DNA from 2 places in the Pseudoalteromonas sp. BDTF-M6 genome. Region 1 is predicted to be linked to the other one. Evidence: predicted binding sites of a transcription regulator. Region 1 holds the regulator's gene; the other holds the start of a gene.
The links. The regulator FliA, encoded in region 1, starts transcription of late flagellar genes. The targets are predictions, from matches to a motif close to CTAAAGNTNNNNNNNNNNNNGCCGATA.
Positions count from the first base shown of each region.

Region 2: a site for FliA is predicted at 4,267-4,293, ahead of KD147_RS01605 (VC2046/SO_2500 family protein). Genes of this name have one in related genera too.

Region 1 is NZ_JAGXTQ010000006.1:48,841-63,382, forward strand. Features, by position in the region: gene fliR (flagellar biosynthetic protein FliR) at 1-406, shown strand, start outside; gene flhB (flagellar biosynthesis protein FlhB) at 415-1,545, shown strand; gene flhA (flagellar biosynthesis protein FlhA) at 1,626-3,731, shown strand; gene flhF (flagellar biosynthesis GTPase FlhF) at 3,767-5,359, shown strand; gene KD147_RS13850 (MinD/ParA family protein) at 5,352-6,212, shown strand; gene KD147_RS13855 (RNA polymerase sigma factor FliA) at 6,228-6,956, shown strand; gene cheY (chemotaxis response regulator CheY) at 6,996-7,379, shown strand; gene KD147_RS13865 (protein phosphatase CheZ) at 7,397-8,146, shown strand; gene KD147_RS13870 (chemotaxis protein CheW) at 8,162-10,525, shown strand; gene KD147_RS13875 (protein-glutamate methylesterase/protein-glutamine glutaminase) at 10,537-11,721, shown strand; gene KD147_RS13880 (flagellar motor protein) at 11,714-12,478, shown strand; gene KD147_RS13885 (OmpA family protein) at 12,483-13,487, shown strand; gene KD147_RS13890 (ParA family protein) at 13,484-14,290, shown strand; gene KD147_RS13895 (chemotaxis protein CheW) at 14,287-14,542, shown strand, end outside.
Region 2 is NZ_JAGXTQ010000001.1:346,613-362,579, forward strand. Features, by position in the region: gene KD147_RS01565 (response regulator) at 1-174, shown strand, start outside; gene KD147_RS01570 (PilZ domain-containing protein) at 195-494, shown strand; gene KD147_RS01575 (class I SAM-dependent methyltransferase) at 533-1,723, opposite strand; gene KD147_RS01580 (HD domain-containing protein) at 2,103-2,741, shown strand; gene KD147_RS01585 (VOC family protein) at 2,734-3,132, shown strand; gene KD147_RS01590 (M48 family metallopeptidase) at 3,213-3,923, shown strand; tRNA gene KD147_RS01595 (tRNA-Tyr) at 4,008-4,092, opposite strand; tRNA gene KD147_RS01600 (tRNA-Tyr) at 4,131-4,215, opposite strand; gene KD147_RS01605 (VC2046/SO_2500 family protein) at 4,328-4,837, shown strand; gene KD147_RS01610 (hypothetical protein) at 4,937-5,473, shown strand; gene KD147_RS01615 (YchJ family protein) at 5,521-5,979, opposite strand; gene KD147_RS01620 (hypothetical protein) at 6,103-6,549, opposite strand; gene KD147_RS01625 (NCS2 family permease) at 6,782-8,074, shown strand; gene KD147_RS01630 (DNA polymerase II) at 8,352-10,712, opposite strand; gene KD147_RS01635 (hypothetical protein) at 10,946-11,827, shown strand; gene KD147_RS01640 (hypothetical protein) at 11,889-12,653, opposite strand; gene cysB (HTH-type transcriptional regulator CysB) at 13,007-13,984, shown strand; gene KD147_RS01650 (L-serine ammonia-lyase) at 14,069-15,445, opposite strand; gene KD147_RS01655 (NUDIX hydrolase) at 15,529-15,967, opposite strand, start outside.

The DNA.
Region 1 (14,542 bases):
GGGTCAGTTTTACCTGATCCTCAGCACCTTGCTGTTTTTCGTTTTTAACGGCCACTTGATGATGATCCAAATGATAGTGCACAGCTTTATCGCCGTGCCTATCGACGGTACCTGGTGGGCGGTGGATCATTATTGGGATATTGTCACCTGGGGCGGCTGGATGTTTACCACGGCCCTGGTGCTGGCTCTGGCTCCCTTGACTGCCATGCTGGTGATTAACCTGTCATTCGGGGTGATGACCCGTGCCGCGCCACAGCTTAATATTTTTGCCATCGGTTTTCCCTTTACCCTGGTCTCCGGCCTGGTCATTATCTGGGCAACCCTGGGGAATTTTATGGCTCAGTTCGAAGCCCAATGGCTGCGCATGGTGGAGCTGATGTGTTCCATGGTCGGTTGTGCCCCTTAGGAGGATAAATGGCTGAAGATTCAGGGCAGGAAAGAACCGAAGAACCCACGCCGAAAAAGCTCCAAGAGGCGAAAAAGAAGGGGCAAATCGCGCGCTCAAAAGAGCTGGGCACCACCTTTGTGCTGATCATGTCGGCGGTGTCGCTGCTGATTTATGGCCCGGATATTGGCCGCGGTCTGCATCTGGTGATGGGCCGTATGCTTAGCCTCAGTCGCAATGAAACCTATGATACCTCGAAAATGTTTGCCGCCTGGGGCGCGGTGGCCGATGCCTTGCTCTATCCCATGGCCATGTTTGTGCTGGTGATAGTGTTGGCGGCCTTTATCGGCAATACCCTGCTCGGTGGGTTTAACTTTTCCTGGCAGGCCATGGCTCCTAAAGCCAATAAACTGTCACCGCTAAAAGGCTTTAAACGCATGTTTGGGACCCAGGCAGCGGTGGAATTGGTCAAGGCATTGTTGAAGTTTGCCCTGGTGGCATCCTGCGCGGTGTTTTTAATTAAAATTTACTTTTATGAAATTCTTCATCTCAGCATAGAATCGACGCCGGGCAATATCGCCCATGCCCTGGAGATCATCGCCTGGATGTTCCTGGCCTTGAGCTGCACCATGCTGGTGGTGTCGGCCATCGATGCGCCGTATCAAAGTTACAATCACCATAAACAGCTGAAAATGACCCTGCAAGAGGTCAAGGACGAGTATAAAAACTCAGAGGGTGATCCGCAGATCAAGGCGCGTATTCGCCGCACCCAAAGGGAAATGTCGCAGCGACGCATGATGCAGGATGTCCCCGACGCCGACGTGGTGGTCACCAACCCGACCCACTATTCGGTGGCGCTGAAATACGATACCGACAAGGCCGGAGCGCCAATTATGGTGGCCAAGGGCGGCGATGAACTGGCGATGCAAATACGTAAGGTCGCTCAGGGCAATGATGTGCCCCTGGTGGAGTCGCCGGTGTTGACCCGGGCGCTGTTTCACACCACAGAGGTGGGCGAGCAGGTGCCGGAACAGCTCTTTACCGCGGTGGCCCAGGTGCTGGCCTATGTCTATCAGTTGAAGCGCTTCCAAAAGGGCCGTGGCCGCAGACCGACCAAGCTGAGTGAACACCTCCCCATCCCAGATGACTATCAGTATTAGGCCCGCTAAAGCGTAACTTTTAAAGCTGGCCTGCTCCTTGCTTTAATGCCCCCAGTGTCAATTTATTGCTGTGCGCATTTATGGATTTCAAGGCCGTTTTAACCCAGCTTAATCGCGATAAAAAAGAATATGCCAAGGGCGTAGGTACGCCTTTATTAGTGCTGGCCGCATTGGCCATGGTGGTCTTACCCATGCCGCCGTTTCTGCTCGATATTCTTTTCTCCTTTAATATCGCTTTGGCCCTGGTTGTGCTGCTGGTGACCGTCTACACCTTAAAACCCTTGGACTTTGGTATGTTCCCGGCGGTGCTTTTGGTCGCCACCATCATGCGCCTGGCCCTGAATGTCGCCAGTACCCGAGTGGTGCTGCTCGAAGGTCACCAAGGCGGCGACGCCGCCGGTAAGGTAATTGAAGCCTTTGGCTCCGTGGTGATCGGTGGTAACTATGCGGTCGGCCTGGTGGTCTTCTTAATTCTTATCATTATCAACTTTGTGGTGATCACCAAGGGTGCCGGGCGCATCTCCGAGGTGTCAGCGCGTTTTACCCTGGACGCCATGCCGGGTAAGCAAATGGCCATAGACGCGGACTTAAATGCTGGCTTTATCAGCGCCGAGCAAGCCCGTGAGCGCCGTGAAGAGGTGACCCGCGAGGCGGATTTCTACGGCTCCATGGACGGTGCCAGTAAGTTCGTAAAAGGCGATGCCATCGCCGGTATTGTTATTTTGATCATCAACATAGTCGGCGGCTTGTTTGTCGGCATGATCCAGCATGACCTCAGCTTTGGTCAGGCCATGGAAGTCTATACCCTGCTTACCATAGGGGATGGCCTGGTAGCGCAATTACCTTCGCTATTACTGTCAATCGGCACCGCCATCGTAGTGACCCGACAAAACGAGTCGCACAACATGGGCGAGCAGGTTAAAAGCCAGTTGGGCAACGACAAGGCGCTGTGGATCGCCTGCGGTATCTTGGTCACCATGGGTCTGGTCCCGGGCATGCCCCATTTGGCCTTTTTAGGTCTGGGTGCCTTGCTAGGTTTTATTGCGTATTTATCACAAAAACAGGCGCGCGAGGCCGAGTTGCAAGAGCAACAGCTGGCGGCGCAGGGGGCGGGCACCCAAGTGGCGGCGCGTGACGAGCCCAAGGAGTTGGGCTGGGATGACGTACAGCAGGTGGATGTGGTGGGCCTGGAAGTGGGCTATCGCTTGATCCCCCTTGTGGATCAGGCCCAAGGTGGTGAGCTGTTGAGCCGCATTAAAGGGGTGCGTAAAAAGCTGTCGCAAGAATTTGGCTTTTTGGTGCCGCCGGTGCATATCCGCGATAACCTGGAGCTCGACCCCAATGCCTATCGCATTACCCTGATGGGCGTATCCAGCGGTGACGGTGAACTGAGCAATGGCTCTGAGCTGGCCATTAACCCAGGTCAGGTTTTTGGCCCGGTCAATGGCATAGCCACCAAGGATCCGGCCTTTGGCCTGGATGCTGTGTGGATTAAGCCGGAACAAAAAGACGAAGCCCAATCCCTGGGTTACACGGTGGTGGATGCTGCCACCGTGGTCGCCACCCATATCAGCCAGTTACTTACTAACAATGCCGCACTGCTGCTGGGTCATGAAGAAGTACAGAGCCTGCTCGACATGCTGGCCAAGAGTCACCCCCGCCTGGTAGAGGGCCTGGTGCCCGAGGTCTTGCCGCTGACGACCGTGGTGAAGGTGTTGCAAAACCTGCTTAACGAAGGGGTCGCTATTCGCGATATGCGCACCATAGTTCAGACCCTGGTGGAGTATGGCCCACGCAGCCAGGACCCGGATGTTTTAACCGCGGCGGTGCGTATTTCGTTACGTCGATTAATAGTACAAGACGCGGTGGGCGCAAGCCCGGAAATTCCTGTCATAACATTGGCGCCTGAGTTGGAACAGATGTTGCATAAGTCACTTCAGAACGCAGGAGATGAAGGTGCCGGTATCGAACCAGGCCTTGCCGAGCGACTACAAGCGTCGCTCAGTGAAGCTCACCAGAACCAGGAAATGGCCGGTGAACCTTCCATCTTATTGACCTCTGGAATGCTGCGAACGGTGTTATCACGCTTTGTTAAATACACCATTCCAGGCCTTAGGGTGATGTCCTATCAGGAAGTCCCCGATGAGCGTCAAATTAAGATCGTTAGCTCCGTAGGACAGCAATAAACCAATGGCCAGGCCGTTGCTTAAAGGGTGAACTTATGAAAATTAAACGCTTTTTTGCTAAAGACATGCGCAGCGCATTAAAAGAAGTAAAGGATGAACTTGGCGCCGACGCGGTGATCATGTCGAATAAAAAGCTCGCCGATGGTGTTGAAATCGTCGCCGCCATCGATCATGAGCGTCCTAATGCGGTGCCTGCCCAGCCGAATACTGTCGCATCGAATACTGTCGTATCGAATGCTGTCGCATCGAATACTCAAACTCAGCAAACCGAACAACCACGGGTGCAGCCGCGGGTGCAGCCGCGCGTACTGCAACCATATAATCACGGTGCCCGCGTCCATAGCCAACAAGAGCGCGAACACACGCCGGTGGCCGACTCCTTGCAGGCTTTGTTAGAGCGTCAAAATCCACAACCGAAAAATGCCGCCCTGGCGGATATGTTTTCGCAATCCGGCATCGATTTGCAGCAGTCAGGGCAGCAGTCAGGGCAGCAGCAGGTGCAGCAGCCAGCGTCGCACTACGCCCCGGCAGAATCAGATATGCAACCGCGTGTGCAACCGCGGGTGCAACAACCGCATGCGCCATCACAGCGTCCGGAACCAAGAATGCCCGCCCAACATCTGGGTGATGACCTGGACGGTGATGACTTAGATGACTTCGCTCCGAGCACCAAGGCCGAGCAGGATGAAATCACCGCCATGCGTGACGAAATGAATGCCATTCGCCAATTGCTGGAACATCAGGTATCGGGCTTGCTGTCACAAGACCGTGCCCGTCGAGACCCGACCCGCGCCTGTTTTATCGAGCGTCTGCAAGGCATGGGTATCGATGCCAAGGTGGCCGAGCAGTTGGTGCGTTATGTGCCCGATGACGTTTCCCGTCAGCAAGCCTGGCAGGGAGTGATGGAAATGATGCATAAGCATATGCACACCACGGGCAACGAGATTTTACGCCATGGCGGCGTCTATGCCTTGGTGGGACCCACAGGTGTTGGTAAAACCACAACGGTGGCTAAACTGGCGGCCCTGGGGGCGCAGAGATACGGTGCCGATCAGGTGGCCTTGATCACCACGGATACCTACCGTATCGGCGCCTTCGAGCAATTGGCGACCTATGGGCGAATTATCGGTTGTCCGGTAAAACAAGTTAAAGATGCCAGCGAATTGGCCGATACCTTATTTCAGTTACGCAATAAGCGCCTGGTGTTAATTGACACCGCCGGTATGAGCCAGCGCGATCTGCGTTTAAGCGAGCAGTTAAATACCCTGATGCGCAGCGCCGCGGTTGAGATCCGCAGCTACCTGGTACTCAGTGCCACCGCCCAGCGCGAAGTGTTGCAAGAAGCCATAAAACACTTCCAAAAGGTCGACCTAAGTGGCTGTATTTTCACTAAGCTTGATGAAAGTCTAAGTTTGGGTGAGATTATTAGTGTAGCGATTCAAAATCGCCTGCCAATAGGGTATCTTACTAACGGTCAGCGCGTGCCAGAAGATATCCGGGTTGCAAACTCGGAAAAAATGGTGAGAAAGGCTGAGCAATTGTTTATAAAACGCCAAAAAGCGCAAGCAGCACAGGCTCCAGCAGGGCGTCAGACGGTAGCGTCACCAGCAGTAGGAATGTATGATTAACACCATCTTGGATCAGGCAAGCGGCCTTCGCAGAATGAATCAGAATAATAGTCAAGGCGTAAAAGTAATCGCCGTAACCGGCGGCAAAGGCGGTGTGGGTAAAACCAATGTTTCCCTGAATATGGCCATTGCTATGGGCCAACAAGGAAAGCGGGTTTTAGTGCTTGATGCCGATCTGGGGCTGGCCAATTGCGACGTGATGCTTGGCTTGCGAGTGGAAAAAAACCTGTCGCATGTCCTCAATGGTGAGTGTCACCTGCGCGACATCCTGGTTGAAGGTCCCGCCGGCATCCATATCGCTCCCGCTTCTTCGGGAGCCCAGAGCATGGTGGAACTAAGCCCCGCCGAGCATGCGGGTCTGATCCGTGCCTTTAGCGAGCTCGATAACGATTATGACGTGCTGATTGTCGATACCGCGGCCGGTATTTCCGACATGGTCCTAAGCTTTTCGCGCGCCTCGCAGGATGTGGTGGTGGTGGTCTGTGATGAGCCGACCTCCATTACCGATGCCTATGCCTTGATCAAGGTGCTTAGCCGCGAGCATGGTGTCTACAAATTTAAAATCGTTGCTAATATGGTACGCAGCCTGCGCGAGGGTCAAGATCTGTTCGCCAAGCTGTCCAAGGTCACCGATCGCTTCCTCGATGTCTCACTGGAACTGGTTGCCACCGTGCCCTATGACGAAAACATGCGTAAAGCCACGCGCCGCCAAAAAGCCGTGGTTGATTTATTCCCTAACTCTCCGGCCTCGGTGTCGTTGAAGAGCCTGGCCAACAAGGCCTGGCAATGGCCGTTGCCAAACCATCCTTCGGGACACTTAGAATTCTTTATTGAAAAGCTCGTAGGCGGCTAACGGTTTAGGACGGCTATGAATAGGGTCGCAGGGTATCAACAGCAACAGCAGTTAAGTTCTTTGGTGGAGCGCCATGCTGCATTAGTTAAGCGTATCGCCTGCCATCTTTTGGCGCGTTTGCCCGCCAGCGTGCAATTGGACGATCTCATTCAATCGGGAATGATAGGGCTTATCGAAGCCTCGAAAAACTTCGATGGCAGCAAGGGTGCCAGCTTTGAAACCTTTGCCGGCATTCGTATTCGTGGTGCCATGCTCGATGAAATTCGTCGTGGTGACTGGGCGCCACGCTCATTGCACCGCCATAGCCGTGCCATAGCGCAGGCTATTCACGATTTGGAACGGGCCTTGGGACGCGAGCCAAAAGATGCCGAAGTCGCTCAAAAGCTGGATATTTCACTCGAGGAATATCATACGATTTTAAACGATGTTAATTGCGCCAAGGTCATTGGCATCGAAGATCTGGGCGTCGATGAAGACGTTATCGGCGGTGGCGGTGAGCATGAACAAGAACAGCTCAGCCGCCCCTTTGCCAGCATGCATAACGAACGATTTAATGCCGCTTTGGTTGCGGCGATCAAGTCGTTGCCCGAGCGCGACGCCTTGGTACTGTCGTTGTACTACAACGATGAAATGAACTTAAAAGAAATAGGGCACATACTCGAGGTTAGCGAGTCGCGTGTGAGCCAAATACATAGCCAGGCGATGATCAAGCTTAGAGCCAAGATCAGCGACTGGATCAATTAGTAGTAAGTAAAGCGGGTTTAGACCTCACTGGAGGATACTTTGGATAAGAACATGAAAATTCTCGTGGTTGATGACTTTTCCACTATGAGAAGAATCATTAAAAATCTATTGCGTGATTTAGGCTTCACCAATGTGCAAGAGGCAGACGATGGCAGCACGGCGCTCCCTATGCTGCAAAATCAGGACTTCGATTTTGTGGTCACCGATTGGAATATGCCGGGCATGCAAGGTATTGACCTGTTGCGCGCCATTCGCGCCGACGAGCGACTCAAGCACCTACCCGTATTAATGGTGACCGCCGAAGCCAAGAAAGAGCAAATTATTGCCGCCGCCCAGGCCGGTGTGAATGGTTACATTGTTAAGCCGTTTACCGCCGCGACCTTGAAAACCAAGCTGGAAAAAGTGTTTGAACGCTTAGGTTAAAAAAGAAGGAGAGGTTTATGTCAGCGCCCGCTGCACCTCATATTACCCTGGAGCAGGCCAAGCAGCTTGTCGCGTTCTTGGAACAGGGCGAACAGGAAAAAGCCGACCAATTGATCTTGGATGCGGCCTCGAAGGAGCAATCCGAGCTGTTTGCCGAGGTGGGAAAACTCACGCGCCAACTGCATGAATCACTGAAAAATTTTCAGCTGGATACCCGCCTTTCAGACTTGACCAACGAAGCCATTCCAGACGCCAAACAGCGTCTAAATTATGTTATGGAAATGACCGAGCAGGCGGCCAATAAAACCATGGATGCGGTGGAAGCCAGCCTGCCCATTGCCGAGCGCTTGTCCACCGACCTGCATCAGATCAAACCCAGCTGGGATAAGCTGATGCGCCGAGACTTGCAGTTGGGCGAGTTTAAGCAGCTGTGCCATCAGCTTGACGGCTTTATGGGGCGCTCGCAGAGCAGTACCTTGGAGCTGCACGCTTTGCTTAACAATGTGTTGTTGGCGCAAGACTACCAGGACTTGACCGGTCAGGTGATCCGCCGGGTTATCGAACTGGTTCGTGAAGTGGAAGACAGCTTGATCCACCTGCTGACCGTCTTCGGTGCTGAAGAAGGCGAGCTATTAGAAAAAGAACAAGTGGCCATTAAGGTCAACGGCGAAGGCCCTGAAGGGCCCATTATTGATAAAGAATCTCGTGATGATGTGGTATCAAGCCAGGACGAGGTCGACGACTTGTTGTCGAGCCTGGGATTCTAACAGGAGTGCGGTTGCATGAGCTTTGAAGTAGATGAAGATATTTTGCAGGACTTTCTCGTCGAAGCGGGTGAAATATTAGAACAGCTGTCTGAGCAATTGGTGGAGCTGGAAAATAATCCCGAAGATAAGGATCTACTTAACGCCATCTTCCGTGGTTTCCACACAGTGAAAGGCGGTGCCGGCTTCCTGGCCATGAATGAGTTGGTTGATGCCTGCCATGGTGCCGAAAACGTCTTTGATATTCTGCGTCAGGGGCAACGTCGCGTTACAGCCGAGTTGATGGATGTGATCTTGCAAGCGCTGGACACCATTAACGAGATGTTCGCGCAAATTCAGCTGCGTGCTCAACCCGAGCCCGCCGACCCCGAACTGTTAGCTATTTTACATCAATTAAGTGAGCCGGAAGCACCCGGTGAAGCCCTTGCTACATCTGCACCCGTTGTTGTTCCTGTCGTGGAGACCACGGCAGTGTCAGTGGCTGAATCTATGGCTATCGAGGATACCCCGATAGCCTTTAATGATGAGTCCAACTCGGCTATTGATGAAATCAGTGAAGACGAATTTGATGCCTTACTTGATGAGTTACATGGAGTAGGTAAAGGCCCGGGGGCCGAGACCTCAATGACCGAGGAAGCCAGCACAGATAGCAATCTTTCAGGGTTCTCCGGGGGGGTCACCGAGGGAGCCCCCGAGGGCGATGAAGATATTACCGATGATGAATTCGATGCCTTACTTGACGAATTGCACGGCCCCGGCAGTTTTGGTGTATTAGGCTCCGGCTCAGCAACCGCATCTGCGACCACATCTGTAACAGCATCAGCCGATAAAAAAGTCGCAGAAGAGACGGCTGCAGTGGCCAGCGCCGACGACGATGAGGAAATCAGTGAGGACGAATTTGACGCCTTACTCGATGAGCTTCATGGCAAAGGCAATGGCCCTACGGCGATACCAAGCCCGCCAGCCGCCACAAGCCAGGCCGCGTCCGCAGTTTCAGTAACGCCAAGCCAACCGGCCAGCGATAGCAGTGCGGCGGTACAAAAACCACAAGTTCAGCCCACCAGTCAACCCGTTGGCCAGCCTGCAGGTCAGCCAACAGGCCAGGTTATTGGCAATGCAAATGGTCAGCCCGTCGGTAAGCCCGCCGAGAAGCCGGTCAGCAAGCCGGTCAGCAAGCCGGCGGCTAAAGCCGCGGCGCCCGCCGCCGAAACCACGGTGCGCGTCGATACCAAGCGCTTGGATCAGATTATGAACATGGTTGGCGAGCTGGTGCTGGTACGTAACCGCCTGCTGACCCTGGCCAATAGCAGCAATAGCGAAGACATGGGTAAAGCCATTTCCAACCTGGATGTGGTGACCGCCGATCTGCAAGGGGCGGTGATGGCCACCCGCATGCAGCCAATTAAAAAGGTGTTTGGTCGTTTCCCTCGGGTGGTACGAGACCTAGCTCGCAGTCTGCAAAAAGATATCTCCCTGATATTGGAAGGCGAAGATACGGATCTCGATAAAAACCTGGTCGAAGCCCTGGCCGATCCCTTGGTGCACCTGGTACGCAACTCCGTCGACCACGGTATCGAAATGCCCGCTGTGCGCGAGCAAGCGGGTAAGCCCCGTACCGGCTTGGTGAAGCTTTCGGCCTCCCAGGAAGGGGACCATATTCTCTTAAGTATTCAAGATGATGGCGCCGGAATGGACGCTGAAAAGCTGAAAAATATCGCCATCAACAAGGGCGTACTGGACGCCGATCAGGCCGCCCGTTTAAGCGATAATGAGGCCTATAACCTGATTTTTGCGCCGGGTTTTTCAACCAAGGAACAAATCTCCGATATTTCCGGCCGTGGCGTTGGCATGGATGTGGTGAAAACCAAGATCAGCCAGCTTAACGGCACCATTAATATCGAATCGCAACTGGGTGTGGGTACCCGCTTAGACATCAAAGTGCCCCTGACCCTGGCGATATTACCGACCCTGATGGTGGTGGTGGGCGAGCAAACCTTTGCCCTGCCGCTTGCGGCGGTCAACGAAATCTTCCACCTCGATTTAACCAAGACCAATGTGGTTGATGGCCAGTTGACCATTATCGTTCGTGATAAGGCCTTGCCCTTGTTCTACTTGGAGCACTGGCTGGTTAAGGGAGCCGACAGCTCGCAGCGCAAGGCAAAGGGCCATGTGGTGATAGTGCAAATTGGTACCCAGCAGGTGGGTTTTGTGGTCGACTCTCTGATTGGTCAGGAAGAGGTGGTTATTAAGCCTCTGGATGCCTTATTGCAGGGGACACCAGGTATGGCTGGTGCGACCATTACCTCAGATGGCGGCATTGCCCTTATCCTCGACGTGCCGAGCATGTTAAAACACTATGCTGGCCGGTCCAGCGTAAACTAGGTGAGTGGCCCATGCCTGTAAAAGTTCTGATTGTTGATGATTCGAGTTTTTTTCGCCGCCGTGTCAGCGAAATTCTTGCTGCCGATAGCGATATCGAGGTCATAGACACCGCCGTCAATGGGGCCGATGCGGTAACCAAAGCCGCGGCCTTGCGTCCGGATGTGATCACCATGGATGTGGAAATGCCGGTGCTTGATGGGATCTCGGCGGTTAAACAGATCATGGCGAAGACCCCCACGCCTATCCTGATGTTCTCCTCTCTGACGCGCGAAGGGGCCAGTGCCACCCTGGATGCCCTCGATGCGGGAGCGCTCGACTTTTTACCAAAAAAATTCGAGGACATCGCCCGCAATAACGATGAAGCCGTGGCTGTATTGCAGCGTAAGGTGAAAGAACTGGGGCGTCGTCGCTTAATGCGCTGGCGTCGTCCCCCCTTGGCAACGACTGCATCTGCGAGTGCAACTGCAACAGCAACTTCGACGGCTACCACAGCGCTGCGCAGCGGTGCACGCTCGGGGTCGGCGCCTGCGCCGGCAGTAACGGCTCAGCCCAAGGTGCAAAACGAACCAGGTTTGAGCCCGCATCCTCGTCCCACTAGCTATCGGGCGACGGGCAAAAACTATCGCCTGGTGGTGATCGGCACCTCAACCGGCGGTCCGGTCGCACTGCAGAGTATTTTAACCCAGTTACCCCGAAATTTTTCGCTGCCTATTTTACTGGTACAGCATATGCCCTCAGCCTTTACGCCGGCTTTTGCTCAGCGTTTAAACAACCTTTGTAACATAGAGGTGAAAGAGGCTGAGCAGGGCGACATGTTAAAACCCGGCACCGCCTACCTGGCCCCCGGTGGTCAGCAAATGATGTTTGACCCTCGCGCCACCTCACCCAGACTCAAGGTGTTTGCCGATGACAACCCGAGAATCACCTATAAACCCAGCGTCGATGTCACCTTTGCCAGCAGCGCCAAGCAATTTGGCGGCGATGTGCTGGCCATAGTGCTGACCGGGATGGGCGCCGACGGTCGTGAAGGGGCGCGCATGTTAAAGCAATACGGCGCCAGGGTATGGGCTCAGGATGAAGAGTCCTGCGTGGTCTATGGCATGCCGCAGGCCATTGTCAGTGCCGGTTTGCATGATCATCAGTTGGCGCTCGAGGACGTTGCCAGCCATTTAATCAAGGAGGTGGGCAATGGATAAGCTCTCCCTACTCGGTCTTATTGTTGCCCTTGGGGCCATCACCCTGGGTTACAGCCTGGAGGGCGGTGTGGTCAGTGCCCTTATCAATCTGCCGGCGCTGCTTATCGTGGTCGGTGGCACGCTCGGTGCGGTCATGTTGCAGTCCCAGCTCCCCATATTTAAAAAGGCACTGGAAATTTTTAAATGGGTCTTTACGCCGCCCCGTTACGATATGGAAGCGGGTATTGAGCAGGTCAAGGAATGGACCAGTACGGCCAGACAAAAAGGCTATTTGGCTTTGGAAGAATATGCCCTGGCAACACAAGACCCCTACGCGGCCAAGGGCCTAAGCTTGCTTATCGACGGCACCCAGGAACAGCGTTTGCGCGATACCCTGGATATCGAACTGACCTTGGAGCGCGAGCGCTTGCTTGATGCCGCCAGGGTGTACGAGGCCATGGGCGGTTATGCCCCGACCATAGGCATCTTGGGCGCCGTGTTGGGCTTAATTCAGGCCATGGCTTATATCACCGAACCACAGCAGCTCGGAGCCGGTGTCGCCACCGCGTTTTTGGCCACCATTTACGGTGTCGGCCTGGCTAACCTGCTGTTACTGCCGGTTGCCAATAAGCTTAAGCAGGTGATTGAAGAAAAGATGCTTTATCACGAGCTTATCGCTGAGGGCATAGTGGCCATGCACACGGGTGAAACGCCGGCCAATATTGAGCTAAAGCTAGAGGCCTATATTGCCGAGCGTCATGTGAGTTCAGGATACTAGCCCTATGCGTCTGCGCCACCGTCGAGCTCAAGCAAAAGCATCACAACATACCCATAGGTGGTTGGTGTCTTACGCCGACTATATGACCATTATGTTTGCCTTGTTTGTGGTGCTGTACGCCATAGCCATCAATCATAAAGACGAGCAGTTCAAGGTGTTTTCGCAATCCTTGGAGCAGATCTTCACCAAGGCGACTCAGGCCCCCGCCAGTGATGACACCGGCGCCGCCGCCGAGGGGTTACTGACCCAACCCCTGCCGGCCAATGAGGCCCTCTTGTATGGTCAAAGCCTGCAAAGGGAGCGTCAGGCCAGCCACCACCTGTTACCCGAGCACGGTGATGTGACTCAGCTGCCGCAGCAGCAGTTGGGCGAGCCATTGGAGCGCCTGGTCGATGAGCTCACCAACACCTTGCTTAAAGAGATACGCCAGGGCGATGCACAGTTACAGCTCGATCAGGACTGGCTTACCATAGAAATGAATTCCGCCATGGTCTTTGCCAGCGCCAGTGCCACCGTGACTCACCAAGCCGAAGCGGTGATCGCCCGTATTGCCCAGGTGTTAGCGCCACAGCGTAATTACCTGCGTATTCGTGGCTACACCGACGACCAGAGTATTAATAACGAATTATTCAGCTCCAACTGGCAGCTGTCGGCGGCCCGTGCCGCGGCGGTGGTCAAGCAGTTGCAGCAGGAGCAGATAGTCCCCGAGCGTATGGCCCTTGAAGGCTATGGCCAATACAGCCCCTTTGCCGATAACGGCACTGCACAAGGACGGGCAAAAAATCGTAAGGTGGTGATTGCCATCTCCAAGTACGCCCTGCCGGAGCCAAAGGCTGTGCCACAGGCTGTGCCACAGGCTTCACCTGAAGCATCACTAACAGCTCAGCCTCAAGGCAAGCAGACAGAGCAGGAAATTCATAGGCCGGGACAAGATAACAGCATTAAAATTATACAGCTTCCCCATGGCGGCATTCGCATTACCACGCGCAGCGAGGATAACGAGCAATGAAAGTTTGGACTGTGGCGAACCAAAAAGGCGGCGTTGGGAAAACCACTACCTCGGTGGCCTTGGCCGGATTGCTGGCGGAGCAGGGTAAGCGCGTCTTGCTTATCGACACCGATCCGCACGCGTCTTTGACCTATTACTTTGGCATTGACTCTGAGCGCATCGAAATCAGCGCTTATGATGTATTTTCCCGCGGCAAGGAAATGCAAAGAGAAGAAATCCTGCAGGCCTTGTGTCCATCCGGGGTCGATAATATCGATATCCTGCCGGCCACCATGGCCATTGCCACCTTGGACAGAAGCATGGGCACGCAAAGCGGCATGGGGCTGATCCTTAAAAAGGTGCTGGCGAAGATAACGGATGACTATGATTATGCCATTTTAGATTGCCCTCCCGTGCTTGGGGTGTTGATGGTCAATGCCTTGGCCGCCAGCGAGCATGTTTTAGTGCCGGTGCAAACCGAATTTTTGGCCCTTAAGGGCCTGGAACGCATGATGCGCACCATGGAGCTGATGCAAATGAGCGCCGCCCCTAAGGGGAGTGGCGATGCCCCCGGCATAGCCTACAAATATACTGTGGTGGCAACCATGTTTGATAAGCGCACCAAGGCGTCTTTGGTGGCCTATAAACAGTTGCAGGCCAGCTATGGCGACAATGTCTGGCCCGGGGTGATCCCCATAGACACTAAATTCCGCGATGCCAGCTTGGCACAGCAGGTGCCCAGTAAGCATTTCAGCAAGGCTCGTGGGGTGCAGGCCTACCGCCATTTGCTTGACTACCTACAACAGCGGGAAGGGCGCAAATGAGCGGAACGAACGATCAGGTTATGCGCCAATACCTCGATGCCCTGCTGCAGGAAGACTCCTTTGAGGAACCACAGCAAACGCCTCGAGAGCCGCAGCCGAAAATAGCCAAGCAAGTCGCCAAGGCCAAACCTCATAACCCCTTGTCGCCAATGGCGCAAGAAGAGCTGGCCATGAGTGCCGTGGCGCAATTATTGGCGCAGGTGGAGCTCAGGTCGCAGCCGCGCCCACAGCTTCAAGAGCCACCGGCGCCGC
Region 2 (15,967 bases), on a different contig from region 1:
ACCTGTCGCATATTGAAAAACACGCCAGAAACCAAAGACATCCCTATATTGATGGTGTCTGGACTGGAGTCTGAGGCAGCTAAAAAACACGCCTATGAGGTTGGTTGTGATGCGTTTTTTGTTAAACCTCTGGCGCTGAATGAGCTAATGGAGAGCTTGCAGACACTGATTTAAAGCAGCTTGAGGAGATCCTTATGCTTTATCATCAAGAGCAACGCAACTTCCGGCGCATGTTGGTGGACGCCCACGCCACCGTTGAAGTCAATCAAGGCCACGAGGTGTTTAGCCGAACGGCTATTTGCCACGATTTGAGCGCTTCCGGCATGCAATTATTTCTCGATACCGCCGTCGACCCCGGCGCAACCATCAAGGTCCGTATTCAATCCGCCACCGCCAGCGTGGCTCCCTTAAATGCCCTCACTCGAGTGGTACGCTGTACCCGCGAGGACGATGGTCAATACAGTGTCGGCGTGCAAATGTTGGAAATTAATTAAGTGAGTGCAGGGCTGCACTCACTCAGAGGTGACTAGGATTAGTAAACCTTACACACCAGGCCTTTAAGGTAAAAGCCTTCCGGGTAGGGGCCTGAAATAGGGTGATCGGCGGCCTGATTGAGACGTTCGACAATCAAGAGATCACGGTGCGCGTCCAGCGCCGCATCGGCCACCACTTTTTGGAATAAATTCTGCTCCATCAAGCCCGAGCACGAGAAGGTTAACAAGGTGCCGCCGGGCTTCAGCAATTGCATTGCCAGCATATTGATGTCCTTATAGCCACGACAGGCGCCGGTTAGCTGTGCCTTGGAGTCGGCAAACTTTGGCGGATCCATGACGATAGTGTCAAAGGTACGACCTTGCTCACGATACTCACGTAGCAGCTTAAATACGTCCTGCTTTACAAAATGCGCTTTAGTCATATCCAGCTTATTATGCTCGACGTTGCGTTTTGCTATATCCAGGGCATTTTGTGATACATCGACATTGGTGACTTCCTTACAGCCGCCACGCAGGGCATACAGACCAAAGGTGCCTGTGTAGCAGAAGCAGTTCAGTACTTCCTTGTCTTTGACAAAGCGCTCAAGTGCGGCGCGGCTGTCACGTTGATCCAGGTAAAAGCCGGTTTTATGGCCACCTATGATATCCACTTCACAGGTGAGGCCGTTTTCTTCAATCAGTACCGGGGTCGTTGGAGCGTCGCCTACTAAAGGACCCGTGGTCGGAGCCAGGCCTTCTTTTTTGCGCACATCCACATCTGAGCGCTCGTAAATGGCACAATCAGGGAAGATGCGCTGCAAGGCGGCAACAAGATCGCCTTTATGGCGCTCGGCGCCGGCACTGAGAAGCTGACACACCAGGTAATTGGCGAACTTGTCTATGGTAATACCGGGCAGTCCGTCGGACTCGGCCGCACACAAACGAAAACCGGTTAGACCGCCTTCGGCTATGGTATGTTGACGTGCGTCGAGTGCACGCAGTAGGCGCTGATGGAAAAAATCCACATCGATTTGTTCGCGCTCGTCAAAGCTCCAAACACGGGCGCGGATCTGCGACTCAGGGCTGTACGCTGCGGTGGCGAGGAATTTGCCTTGGCTGTCGTAGACAGTAACTGTATCGCCAAGGGCTAGATTGCCTTTCACTTTCTTTACGGCCTTGGAAAAAATCCAAGGGTGTTTGCGCTTAAGTGATTTTTCGCGCCCAGGTTGAAGATAAATTGCGCCGGCCATAGCAGCTCCTGATAGTAAATTGAGGCGCTATTCTAGGTAGTCGAGGGCCGATACTCAAATTAATTTTGCCAATTGGCTATCATACCAATTCACTTAAGTAGCTAATCATTATAGCGGGCTAAATATCATGCTAACTTTGTTGGAATTTTTCTATGTAGAATAACTACATAAGAAAAAATCCGCCTTGTTATCACATCATTTATCCAGCGCTATCTCTGATCACACACTTAACAGAATTGGTATCAGTCCTTTATTGTCGGTTACAATGACCCTGGCGCTGATTTTATTAGGTGCCTAGTAAGCGTATAGTTAAGCGTAAACCCAGCCAAGCATAGAGCGAGAAACTGTGAATTATCAGGCCCCACTGCTGAGCGAAGCGATGCAGCAATTAGAACTACAATGCCGAGACTTTATCCTTGAATGCGGCAGTGCCGATTCGGCCCATGATATTACCCATATTGAGCGCGTGGTGCAGGTGGCCAAACACCTGTGTGTGCAAGAGCAGGCAGACATGGCAGTGGTGTTGCCGGCGGCCTGGCTGCATGACTGTGTGGCGGTGGCAAAAAACCATCCGGATCGTGCCAAGGCGTCTTTGCTTGCCGCCGATAAGGCGCTCACGTTTTTGCACAGCATCGGCTATGAACAACAATATTTAGAAGGCATTCATCATGCCATTGTGGCTCACAGTTTTAGTGCCAATATCACCCCGGTGACCTTGGAAGCACAAATCGTTCAAGATGCCGATCGCATGGATGCCCTAGGCGCGGTAGGTATAAGCCGTTGCATGAAGGTGGGCGGCGCTATTTGTCGTGGCCTGTATCATCCGAGCGACCCGTTTTGCCAAGCGCGTGAGGCCGATGACGGCAAGTACACCTTAGATCATTTTTTCGTAAAGTTACTTGGCTTGGCCAAGACTATGAATACCCACAGCGCGCGCGTTGAAGCGCAGCAGCGTACCGCGTATATGCAGGACTTTCTACGTCAGCTGGGGAAAGAGATAGGAATGAGCTATGACTAAGGCGCCGCTGTTGCGAGGAGTGCACCATTGTCACCTACAGGTAAAAGACATGGAGCAGGCGTTAGCCTTCTATCGCACTGTGATGGGCTTTGAAATTGTGCCCGAGCTGGAGTTTTGGTATCACCATCAGGACGATGGTCCATTGATGTTGCAAGATCAGGCTAAAACGATTTGCCTGGCATTGTTTATGGGCAACCGCAGCAGCAATGGCATTGCCTTTGCCGCCGATGCTCTGGCCTTTGTTCACTGGGTTCGTCATCTTGAAGAGCAGGGCGTTAAGACTACCTTGGCGGATCATCAGGTTTCTCACTCCCTTTATTTTCGCGATCCCAGTGCCAATATGCACGAGATCACCTGCTTTGAATACGAGGCCGTGCAGAAACTGCTTTAACCTAAGGCAAAGCCTAAGGCGACTCAGGCTTAGCCCATTCACCTAATCGAACTACCCAAGCAACGAAATAAGGCGTTATTGTGCATCAACAAGTGGCAGCCGATGTGCCGATGGACTATCAAATTACTTACAGTGCGAAGCGCTCCACTGTGGCCATTATCATCAAAGCGCAGCAACTGCAGGTCAAGGCGCCAACGGGCACCTGTGAGCGTTTTATTGCCGAGTTTGTCGCCAGTAAACGGGATTGGATTGCCAAACAGCTAGTGCGCCAGGGAGCGCTGCGAAGCTTTAAAAGTCGCCCCCTTGTGGATGGCGCCCTAAGCTTATTCGGTCAGCCTGTGCCCCTGGCGCTTAAAAGCGCCAGGAACAGCTCGGTTAGACAGTTCGATAACCGCATTGAGGTGAGCCTGGGCACTCGGGTTCAACACCAACAGGAAAAAGCCAAGGAGCTGTTATTGGCTTTTATGGCCGATAAGCTAGGGCGCTTTATTGAGTCTCGCTTGGACTATTGGCAGCCGCGTTTGGGCGTACAGGCACAGGGTGTAAAGGTACGTGTCTATAAACGCCGTTGGGGCAGCTGTGATCGTCGGCAAAGATTGACCTTTAATACACTGCTGGCGGGAGCGCCACACTGGGTGATTGATTATGTTGTGGTACATGAACTGGCGCACATTTGTCATATGGATCATGGTCCAATGTTTTGGCACCTGGTTAATCAGCATTACGAGCATACACACAAAGCTAAGGCGTGGCTGCGAGAGCAAGGAGCGAGTTTAGAATTGGAATTTTAATACCAAGCCATGCCATGGTTCGATGCGTTATAGCAGGTTACCGATGAGCTGGGTTTTATTTACTGGAAACAAGTAAGAAAGAAGTGGTGGAGGGAGCTGGATTCGAACCAGCGAAGGCAGTGCCGTCAGATTTACAGTCTGATCCCTTTGGCCGCTCGGGAACCCCTCCACTAAAAATGGATGCGTGCTTATGAAACTTTATAAAAGTGGTGGAGGGGGCTGGATTCGAACCAGCGAAGGCAATGCCGTCAGATTTACAGTCTGATCCCTTTGGCCGCTCGGGAACCCCTCCTAAGCAACGGCGGCGATAATAGCAAACTGAGCATTCAAGTAAAGAAAAAAACTAAAGAAATACTAAATTTTGCCGATAACAGCATAGATATAAATCAGCTTGTCGAAAGTTTATGCAAATCGAGTCGGTGCTCATCAATGAGGCACAATTAGGAACAGCACTTAATAGCAGTCTTACGCAAAGACGTCGTAATGACTTTGCCTTGCTGTTGGCTTCGCTCTCTTATGACGCCCTGGATTTTGCTCAGTTTCAACTGCCTAAGACTCGCAATCAATCTCCCGTTGTTGGCGAGCAGCAGTTGCGTCGTGAGCTTGGGGCAGCAAAGCACAGGCCCTGCGCGCCCCCTCATTATGATGTTGTTTTAACTCAGGGGCAGCGCCAAACCCTGGCGTTGAGTTCCTTAACCAGCCTGCGTCTACAGGACTGCTTGGCGCCCACCCCCCTTGCCATACGTGATGATGCCACCCATATACCCTTGCCCGTTATCACCAATTGTGCGCCCAACGTGCAAGCAAAGCACGGTCAGCAGAGCATGTCGCTTAGTGAAGCACAAATGGATGCCGCCGCATTCTACGACCAACTTAGCGAGATAAAAGCACAAAAGCTGTTTGCCAGCGCATAACACCACGGCATAGGCCATAAATACTGGGCACAGGGCCCAGGGCGTCTATACTCTTTAAGGCAGTATTTAAGGTAGTAAAACTCACCTGAGGATAGTGTTATGAACAAAACAACCGCTCTAGTGCTGAGTGCTTCACTGGCCGCAGTGGCCGGCTCAGCCACTGCTAATGAAGATACACAGGCCCTACTAGAGGATGCCCTGAGCGCCGCGCCGCCGACGTTAAGAGATAAGGTCACGGTGATGGACTGGCAACAAAATGTGTTGCAAGAAGGCACCAGTAATTACACCTGTTTCCCCACACCGCCGAGCCTAAGCGGTACCGCCCCCATGTGTATGGACGGGCCTTGGATGGAGTGGGCCGATGCCTGGACCAATAAAAAACCATTTCAAGCCAAGGCGGTAGGGATTTCCTATATGTTGGCCGGTGACGGTGGCGCCAGTAATACCGACCCGTACGCCGAAGGGGAGACGGAAGATAATCAATGGATTGTTGAAGGTCCGCATTTAATGATTATTATGCCGGACAATGCCTTACTGGATAGTTTGCCCACAGACCCTTATGCAGGTGGCCCCTATGTTATGTGGAAAGGAACCCCCTATGCGCATATCATGGTGCCGGTCGGCCCGAGAGAATAAGTGCTCTTATCAACGCCCAGGCAATACTTGCACGGGCGTTTTTTATTCTAGCTTCCACAGCACTTTTTATATTTTTTACCACTGTCACAGGGGCAAGCGTCGTTGCGGCTGAGTTTGTGCTCCGGCGTCGGCATCAGGGTGCCCGAGTCATAAAGCCACTGACCGTTTTGCTCAATAAAGGTTGAGCGCTCATGAATACAGCACAGGGTATTGGCAAATAGATAGAAGGCTTTAAATTCCACTTCGCCGGGGTAAGTGTTGAGATTGGTGTCGACTATCTCAAGCTTAATAAATTTAGCTGCTTTGGCAAATTCGGCTACCTCGTCGGCCTGATTGTTCTGCAGTGCAGATGCCGAGCAAGTGGCGACCAGATACTCTGTGGCTTGGGTACAAAAAGCGCTGTAGCGCGATTTCATCAGGGTGAGGGGATCGCCAGCGTGTAACCCCCCATCGATATACCGACCACAACAATCGGCATACTGCTTTTCAGACCCACAATAACACATACATGCACTCACAAAGGCAAAAGCAGCATTTTATACCAATTCACTTAAATAGCTAATCGTTCTAGCGGGCTAAATATCATGCTTACGGCGCTCTACCGGAGCACATAGTTAACAGAATTAGTATTAGCAAATTTGCATGGCTTGGGGCAGCGTCGCCTGCTCATCATAGGTGTCGGAGGCAAAACAATATAATTGTGCCTTGGCCTGATGGGTATTGAGTTGCATGGTGTCGAGTTGTGCCAAGGTAACAATATCCGTCCAGGTAACAATGGCGGCAAAACGGCCATTTTGCAGTGCGCAATTGAGCATATATTCGCAATCAACAATGTGTTTACGGCGGATCACTAACAGCTTGCTGGTGTCGATAGAGCAAGAATCTAGCAAGTCGCGGCTGGGGATATGATCCGGTGCAACCAGCAGGGTCCAACCATTACTGCTGTTGTAGCGGTGAATGATTTTTAGCAACTCAAACGATGCCGAGATCTCATCGTCTGTGTGCACCAGGTTGATGGCCGTGGGGTTGTCTTGCTGATAGCTTTTTACGCGTCGAACCGTTGCTGTATGTAACATAATTGCCTCGCTGGGGGTAAAGTGAACGATATACAGTGTTTTATACAGTGTTAATATACAGTAGTTTATACAGTTGTTGGGTGCAAGCTTTTTTTGCCTCTTTTTTAAACTGCGCCTTTTTGTTGGCATTAAAATTTTGCATGGAAATATGAGTGAAAGCCGCTATTTATGCGGTCATTTGTCCGTATTTGTGCTAGCATTGCCGGCTTGTTTGTTAGCTCGAAAAAGACCAATGCTAGAGAGTGTTTTTAAGATCAAAGCGCATGGAAGCTCTGTGAAACGTGAGGTGATTGCCGGTATCACTACCTTTATCACCATGGTGTACATTGTTTTTGTTAACCCAGCGATGCTGGCGGAAGCGGGTATGGATCAAGGCGCAGCCTTTGTTGCTACCTGTATTGCTGCGGCCATCGGCTGTTTTATTATGGGTTTTTGGGCCAATTATCCGCTGGCCTTGGCACCGGGAATGGGGTTGAACGCCTTTTTCACTTATGGTGTGGTATTAGGCATGGGCTATACCTGGCAAGCGGCTCTGGGTGCGGTCTTTATGTCAGGCAGCATCTTTTTACTGCTGAGCCTGTTTAAGGTGCGGGAATGGATTATTAACGCCATTCCCCTGGTGCTTAAAAGAGCCATCGCCACGGGTATCGGTGCATTTTTAGCCTTGATCGCCTTAAAAAATGCCGGCATTGTCGTTGCCAGCCCGGCGACCTTGGTGCAGATGGGCGATATCACCAGCAGCGGTCCGCTGTTGGCTATTTTGAGCTTTTTTATCATTGCCGCGCTGCTGTATCGCGATATCAAAAGTGGTGTCTTGATCAGCATTATGTTGGTTACCCTTGTAGCCCTAGGCCTTGAATTGGTCGAATATCAGGGCATTGTTTCCGCACCACCGTCAATTATGCCGACCTTTATGCAACTGGATTTTGCCGGCGCCTTGGAGCTGTCAATGCTCAGCGTGGTCTTTGCATTTTTGTTCGTTGATTTATTTGATACCTCAGGCACTTTAGTTGCGGTAACGCAAAAAGCGGGTTTAGCCGATGATGAAGGTCGCATGCCACGCCTGGGTCGAGCGCTGAGCGCCGACAGTAGTGCTACTATTGCAGGATCCATGCTGGGTACATCAACCACCACATCTTATATTGAGTCGGTGGCCGGTGTTTCCGTCGGCGGACGCACGGGTTTAACCGCCGTTGTGGTCGGTGTGTGTTTCTTATTGATGATGTTCTTCGCGCCCTTGGCAGCCATGGTGCCTGCCTATGCCACCGCTGGAGCAATTTTGTATGTTTCCATTTTGATGCTGCAAAACCTGAAGCTGGTTGACTGGGACGATATGACAGACGCCATTCCGGTCGCCGTGGTGTTACTGATGACGCCGCTGACCTTCTCGATTGCTCACGGTATTGCCCTTGGCTTTATCGCCTACACTGCGGTCAAGGTGGTCTGCCATAAGGCCAACGAGGTAAGTATCAGTGTGTGGATACTCAGTAGCCTGTTTGTGCTGAAGTTTATCTTCTTATCCTAATTCAGAAAGCCGCTGTTAAGCGGCTTTTTTGTATCTCCGGTGCTGTCCCTTGCTTATTGATGTTGCGCTCGCTGTGCTAGTTTAATAGAACTCACAGAAAGATAGGTGCTTAACTGGCGGCATGAAGTCACAAAACCTGGCTTTATACCACCAAGTGACTGAGCTGCGCGAAACAAACAGGCAGTTAATAAAGTCAATCAACCTCTCAACTAAGAAACACGGCATATCATTGTATTAGCCAAATAATATAGGAAGACAGAGCTACAAAGCGGTTCTCTTAAAACAGTCCTAACTGAGGCTCGCTGAGTTGCTTAAAGTCGTATCCCACAAAAGGTAAGATGGCGTCAGCAACCGGCTTTAGTTGCTTTTCAATGTAATGCTGGTAGTCAATCGCACTTTCCAAGTACTCTTTAGGCTCTGGGCCTTTGACCGTAATTAAATACTCTATGCGGCCACGGTTTTGGTACTGCTGCGGTCGTCCCAGACTGGCGTTTTTCTCATCGGCTATACGCGCAGCTCGAACTTGAGGGGGAATATTTTTTTCGTATTCGTGGAGTCGTCGACGCAATCGCTTTTGATAGGTCAGCATGTCATCAAACTCACCCGCTTGAGTGCGTTCAACCATGTTTCTCACATACCCAGATGGGTCCTGGCCGCGAAATACCATCATATAAAGTTTTTGCTGAAATTCTTGAGCGAGTGGGGTCCAGTCGGACCGCGCACTTTCAAGACCTTTAAATACGATTTTCTCCTCGCTGTCTTTGACCACCAGTCCTGCATAGCGTTTCTTTGACCCTGTCTCTGAACCACGAATGGTCGGCATCAAAAATTTGCGGTAGTGGGTTTCGTATTCCAGCTCCAAGAAAGAGTCGATCCCGAAACCTTGTTTTAGTTCATGCTTCCACCACGCATTTATTTCCTTAACGAGCTTCTTGCCAATTTCATCGGCTTGTTGCTCTGAATAAGTACTATTAAGTGACACAAAAGTAGAATCGGTATCACCATAGATGACTTGAAAACCTTGTTCCTCTATCAGTTGTTTAGTGGTTTTCATGATTTCATGTCCACGCATCGTGATACTCGAAGCCAAACGGGTGTCGAAGAAACGACAGCCAGAAGACCCCAGTACCCCATAGAAGGAGTTCATAATGATTTTTAGGGCTTGAGAAAAGGCGGGCTCATTGTTTTTCTTAGCTAGATCGCGTGCTTGCCAAATATCCTCAACCATTTTCGGTAAGAAGTGTTTTTCTCGATGGAATTGTCCACCTCGGAACCCTTCGATAGCACTACCCGGTGTATTACCCGTTGGCAAGCGCAGTCCTTCTATAAGCCCAAGCGGGTCTATCAGAAATGAGCGAATGATCGCCGGATAAAGGCTCTTGTAGTCAAGGACAAGGACCGAATCATAGAGGCCAGGGAGGGAGTCCATTACATAGCCACCAGGGGAGGCTATCCAGTTTTCAGAGTGCAGGTTGGGTGCCACATAACCTGCACGGTGTAACTGGGGCAGGTAAAGGTTAGTGAAAGCCGCAACAGAACCACCGACGCGGTCTAGCTCAAGCCCGGTTAGGCATGAGCGTTCAATGGCAAAATCGAGTAGATGGGTTTTAGCGAAGATTCGATTAACCAAAACGCAGTCTTGCAAGTTGTACTTAGCCAAAGAGGGCTTATCCGAGCGGAACATGTGATTGATTTCTTCCATTCGGTCGTGAACGTTGTGAATGATCTTACCTTCACCTAACAGCTCTTGTGAGACAGACTCAAGCGACCAAGAGCGGAATTGGTAGGTCGCTGTTTTGAGCATATCAATGCCATCAATCACGACTCGCCCTGGAATGGAAATAAAGCCTTGTTGGTTGTTGTTCGAGCGAAAGAATGCACTGCGCTTATTACGACCAATAGCGAGGGAAATGTTATTCCACTGAGCGCGCGTATCCAATAAGCGGAAATCGAAATCGATAATATTCCAGCCTATGATGACATCAGGATCGAATTGTTGAAACCACTGATTGAGCGCAAGCAGGAGGGCTTTTTCATCGGCAACCCATTGAATTGGTGTTTCCGCGGGGGTTGGTTGGCCAATCATAATCACACGGCTATCTCGCTCGCAATCAAGGCTGATAGAATACAGCACGCCTTTTTCCGAGCATTCAATATCGAGTGAGACTACACACAAACTTGGCTTGAATTGCCCAGGGCGACATTTAGCCGCAGACATATAGTAGTGATTACGACGTGCGACTTGATGCCCGGTAAACTCGATACTGCCTTTAATGAAACGCTCCATCAAATAGCGGTCAGCGAGGCGAATATCACTTTCGTAAGCGACAACGTCATTTTGTTCTAGTAGCTTGATTGCCGTATTGGCATCTGCAAGCGTAGCGAAGTAACAGGCTGCTATCTTGTAATCTTGGAAAGTCTTGAGTGGCAGAGGCTTGAGTTCAAATTTAAGCCCTTGGCTAATGAACAAGGCCCTGGCTTTCTCGGCACTGCTGACTTCGATGAAAAACGTTGGACGCTCACCCTCAATATCCAGCTGCACCGGCCCTTGAGGGGTTGATACCCAGAGTTCGATAATGGTTTTGTTACCTCTGTCTCTTGCTTGTCGGGTTAAAACAAACCCCTGATTGATGTTCAATCGACTTCCTACATTATGTTGCTACTCACCATTATCTTAATCATGGTATCAAAAATCGTTGAACGAAATGGATATTATTTGGATGTGAGCAGGAGATGCGATTAGTCGTTCCGGTGGACCTGCGGCAAATCGCGTTGAAGCAGCTTTGTTTGTATATCAGCTGCTTGCGTCGAATAACCCATTGGTTGTACCTTGCATATTCTCAATAGCCTAAGGGATTAGCCAAGTTAGTTATGAATTATTTGATAGTATTCTTGTGTGCGTTTGTTACTAGCAGCATTCACGCCAAAGAGGGGCCTACCGCTGATGCGGCCTTGCCTCCGGCTTCTTCTTCGCAATTAATCTATGTGCCTCTGAATAAGATAAAAGACCATTCGCCCCTGATCATTGGCGAGACACATGGCACCCAGGAAGTGCTTCTCTTTCTAACCAAGCTCATCAAGAGTGAACAAAGACCCGCCGAATCCACGGCCGTATTATTAGAGCTACCGGCGGACTTAAATCCACTCATTGAGCTGTATCTCAAAGGAGAGTCAGCGCAAGATGCGCTTGTGCGGCATCCATTTTGGCATCGAAAAGTGCAGGATGGGCGAAGTAGTCAGGCCATTGTGGACTTTCTGGAAAGTGTCAAAGTGGCCCGTGATAACGGCGCCGTTGTAGAGGTTTACGGCTACGATAGAAAACGGGATGGTTCACAGCGGCCCTCGCAACAGGGCTTAGAGCGTGAAAACATCATGGTCAATAACGTCAGTGCTTATCTTAAAGCAAATAAAGCGGACACCACCTTTATTGTGACCGGCAGAGTGCATGCCAAAAAAAACTTTGTGTATGTTGGCGATATCCCAAGCCTGGCGAACCAGCTAAGTGATGTACATCGGGTGACCAGCGTAAACATGGTGGCCAACAAAGGAAGCTATTGGGCCTGTTTTGCCCACCCGGTAAAAACCTTTGATTGCGGCGTTAAGGAAATTCAAACTAAAAGCGAATTAGCGGCGCAATACCTCCAGGGGGAGGGGGTGTATTTATTTCCTAAAGCGAGCTCAGACTTTGATGGTGAACTTTATTTTGAGCGCGTGCAATTTTCCCCACCCGTTATCACTTCGCAGCAACAATAAGGGTGATTTTGCTATAGAAAAAGTGCCATTTATTTAGACTAGCTCGTCTTGGCTAATGCCATCACCACTTTTTCTTAGGTGCAAATAACACGTCTAAGTCGTCTTTTTCCTGCTCTTCGCGCTTTTTCCGTGCCGAGGCATTGGATGCCTTTAGATGTGTACTGATCTCATTGAGCAGTTGCTCCAGCTGTTGTTTCTTGGCGTTGACATAGTCATCCTTGTAGCTCAGGGCGCAAATGGTGGCGTAAGCCTTTTCGAAATACTGACGCGCCGAGCCCACCATATTGGCATGACGAGCGGCGTTACCGCGTTTGATCAGGCTTTCAATATTAATCTTCAGTTGCAGGTGCTCAAACAGCTTGTCTTCTTTGGTGAAGGTGGGCGTGTCTATTTTACCCTTACTGTGCTCCGAGCGCAGAATACTGCGCAACTTTTTAATCCCCTGAATAAGGCTGATCAGTTGTTTATCATGCTCGGGTAAGACAAAGGTGTCGCCATTATTAACCTTATCGTCGCTGCCATTGATAAGGCGCTGTTTGGCATCATGAAGGCGGGTTTTTAATTCTTTTGACTGGGGCGACATTTCCACCATGACCGCCAGGGCATTGTAGATACGGCGATACAAAATGGTCAGCAAACTGTTGGAGAGGGGAATATTTACACTGTTAACCAAAGCCTCTTCGGTGTCTTCGATGATTTTCTTTTGCTTGCTCAACTCCTGGCGTCGCAAGGCTTCTTGTTTTTCTCTATGTTGCTGTACGGCGCTGACCCACACCGCAATAACGATTAGCGCAACAATCAACATGATTATGATAGAGGCAATCATGCACAGGCTCTCTTAGTGGTTATTATTCTTTGTTGTGGACCCATGTTACCTAAAGAACCGGGGACGCGGTAGTAATTCAGGTTAAATTCAATAAATAACCTTGCCCCGTTTAACACCCTAATTGAGCGCAATGGTAAGACCTCTAGGGGGTGGAGCTAAATCAACAGTACCGAGCACCAATTAAATATGCTAGCCTAACCCTCCGCAATAGTTGGCTCATTTTTGGCGTTTATCGACTTGTCGTTTTGGCGACCTGGTTTTGTGCATACGCCTAGCGGCGCTTTGAGCGCTGTCCCTAGTGGCCGCTGCTTGTGTTTGTTTTTTAAGTAAAATAATAAAAGAAAGTAAATATCATGAAATTACAGCAGCTAAAGTACATAGTTGAGGTGCTTAATCACAACCTCAATGTGTCCGCCACCGCAGAGAGCCTCTATACCTCTCAGCCGGGGATTTCTAAGCAAGTACGCATGCTTGAAGACGAGCTCGGTGTGCAGATATTTGGCCGCAGTGGTAAGCATTTGACTCATGTTACCAGCGCCGGTAACGACATCATCAACATTGCTCGAGAAATTCTTTCCAAGGTCGAGGGCATTAAAGCCGTGGCCAACGAGCATACCTTGCCGGATCAGGGCAAGCTCAACATTGCTACTACCCATACTCAAGCCCGTTACGCCTTACCCGGTGTGATCCAAGGCTTTATGAACAAGTATCCGGCGGTGTCCCTGCATATGCATCAAGGCACACCACAGCAAATCTCCGATGCCGCCGCTCGCGGTGATGCCGACTTCGCCATTGCTACCGAGGCGCTGCACCTGTATTCGGATTTGGTGATGTTGCCTTGCTATCACTGGAATCGCAGTATTGTGGTAGCCAAAGATCACCCCTTGGCAAAAAAGGCCCATAACCTTACCATCGCCGATGTGGCTCAGTATCCTCTGATCACCTATGTATTTGGTTTTACCGGTCGCTCCGAGTTGGATAAGGCCTTTAACGCCCAGGGTCACGAACCTCATATAGTCTTTACCGCTACCGATGCAGATGTGATTAAGACCTATGTGCGTTTAGGATTAGGAGTCGGTGTGGTGGCTTCTATGGCCATAGATCAGGTGAGCGACACAGATCTGGTCTGTATCGACGCCAGTCACCTATTTGAAGCCAGCACCACTAAGATTGGCTTTAGAAAGGGCACCTTCTTGCGCGGTTATATGTACGACTTTATAGAGCGTTTTGCTCCGCACCTGACTAAGGACAGGGTTGAAAAGGCCTGCTTATTGCGCAACCAGGATGATGTGGATGCCATGTTTGCCAATATTGAACTGCCCATACGCTAAGCGCTCGCGCTATCTTTGGCGCTTTAATGACGCAATAAAAAAGGCGACCTGGGTCGCCTTTTTTATTTGTAACTCGAAGCCGAATTAACACTCGATAATATTAACCGCTAGGCCGCCGCGGGCGGTTTCCTTGTATTTGGTTTTCATATCGTTGCCCGTATCCCACATGGTTTTAATCACCTTATCCAGTGAGACCTTTTGTTCGCCGCTGCCACGCATGGCCAGGCGAGAGGCATTAATGGCTTTTACCGCGCCCATGGCGTTACGCTCGATGCAGGGTACTTGCACCAGACCACCAACCGGATCGCAGGTTAGGCCCAGGTTGTGTTCCATACCGATTTCCGCGGCATTCTCAACCTGAGTTGCGTTGCCGCCCATGATTTCGGTGAGTGCACCGGCGGCCATGGAGCAGGCCACGCCCACTTCACCCTGACAGCCAACTTCGGCGCCAGAGATAGAAGCGTTCTTCTTGTACAAGATGCCGATAGCCGCCGCGGTTAGCAGGTAACGGGTGGCAATTTCCTTATCCACTTCCTTGATAAAGGTGTGGTAGTACATCAGTACCGCAGGCAAAATACCGGCCGCACCATTGGTCGGCGCCGTCACCACGCGGCCGCCGGCGGCGTTTTCTTCATTTACGGCCAGAGCGAATAAATCAACCCAGTCCATGGCGCGCAGCGGGTCGTTATTGCTCTCAACATTGAGCTTTAAGTACAGGCTAGGGGCGCGACGGCGTACCTTAAGGCCACCAGGCAAAATGCCTTCCGTGCGCATGCCGCGCTCGGTGCAGGCCTTCATGACTTCCCAGATATGGAAAAGCTCATCGCGAATCTCGCTTTCATTGCGCAGCGTTTTTTCATTGGCCATCATCAGGCTGGAGACGCTGAGCCCCGATTCCTTACACAGCTCAAGCAGCTCTTGTGCGCTATCAAAGGGATAAGGGGCCGGGTTTTGCTCGCGAATATCCAGTGCCGCCTGCTTTTCTTTGTCGAAGTCTTCATCGCTGACGATAAAGCCGCCGCCGATGGAGTAGTACACCTGAGAGGCGATAATTTCTTTGTCTTTAAAGGCGATCAGCTCCATGGCATTAGAATGCTTAGGCAAGGTTTTACGGCGGTGGAAAACAATCGCCCCTTGTTTGGGAAATTTGACCTGATGCTTTTTATCGAGGTGAATGATTTGCTCTTGCTCAATCTTGTCTAAGATATCCGGTACCGCGTCGGCATCAACGGTTTCTGGATCATAGCCGGCCAGGCCTAAGATCACCGCCTTACCCGAGCCGTGACCGACGCCCGTTTGGCCTAACGAACCAAACAGCTCGGCTTTGACTTCGGTAACGTCCTTAAGCTTACCTTGCTGCTCAAGAGATTGGACAAACAGTCGCGAGGCGCGCATTGGGCCTACTGTGTGCGACGATGAGGGTCCAATACCAATGCTGAACATATCGAATGCACTGATCATATAACCTATTACTCACATAACCTTTGAACGGTCGGCCATGATAACGTTAAATAATTATAGATGTAATCCCAGGGATCGGTTTTTTAGCTGATCAGACCAAGTTGTTTTACGAATTGGTTGATGATGCGCTCGGTGGCGCCCCACAACACCCCATAGGGCGTGTTGAGCAGCGGAAATTCCAAGGGTTGGCCATGGCGCTCGACGACCAGCGGGTACCAGTTTTCCTGTACCGCCAAGGTGGCAAATGGAATAAAAAAGGCGGCATCCACTTCATTGCGGTCCAGCTGCCAATGGGCACCGGGGTGCAAATAGGCCAGATAGGGGGTAATGACCATGCCACCCAGGGTTTCGATCTCCCCGAGGTGGCCGACAATATCCACCTCGCGGGCGGCAATATTGAGCTCTTCGTGCAACTCGCGCAGTGCGGTGTGTTTTAAGCTGGCGTCCTGGCGCTCTTGTTTGCCACCAGGGAAACACAACTGACTGGGGTGGCTGCGTAAATGGCGCGGGCGTTTACACAGC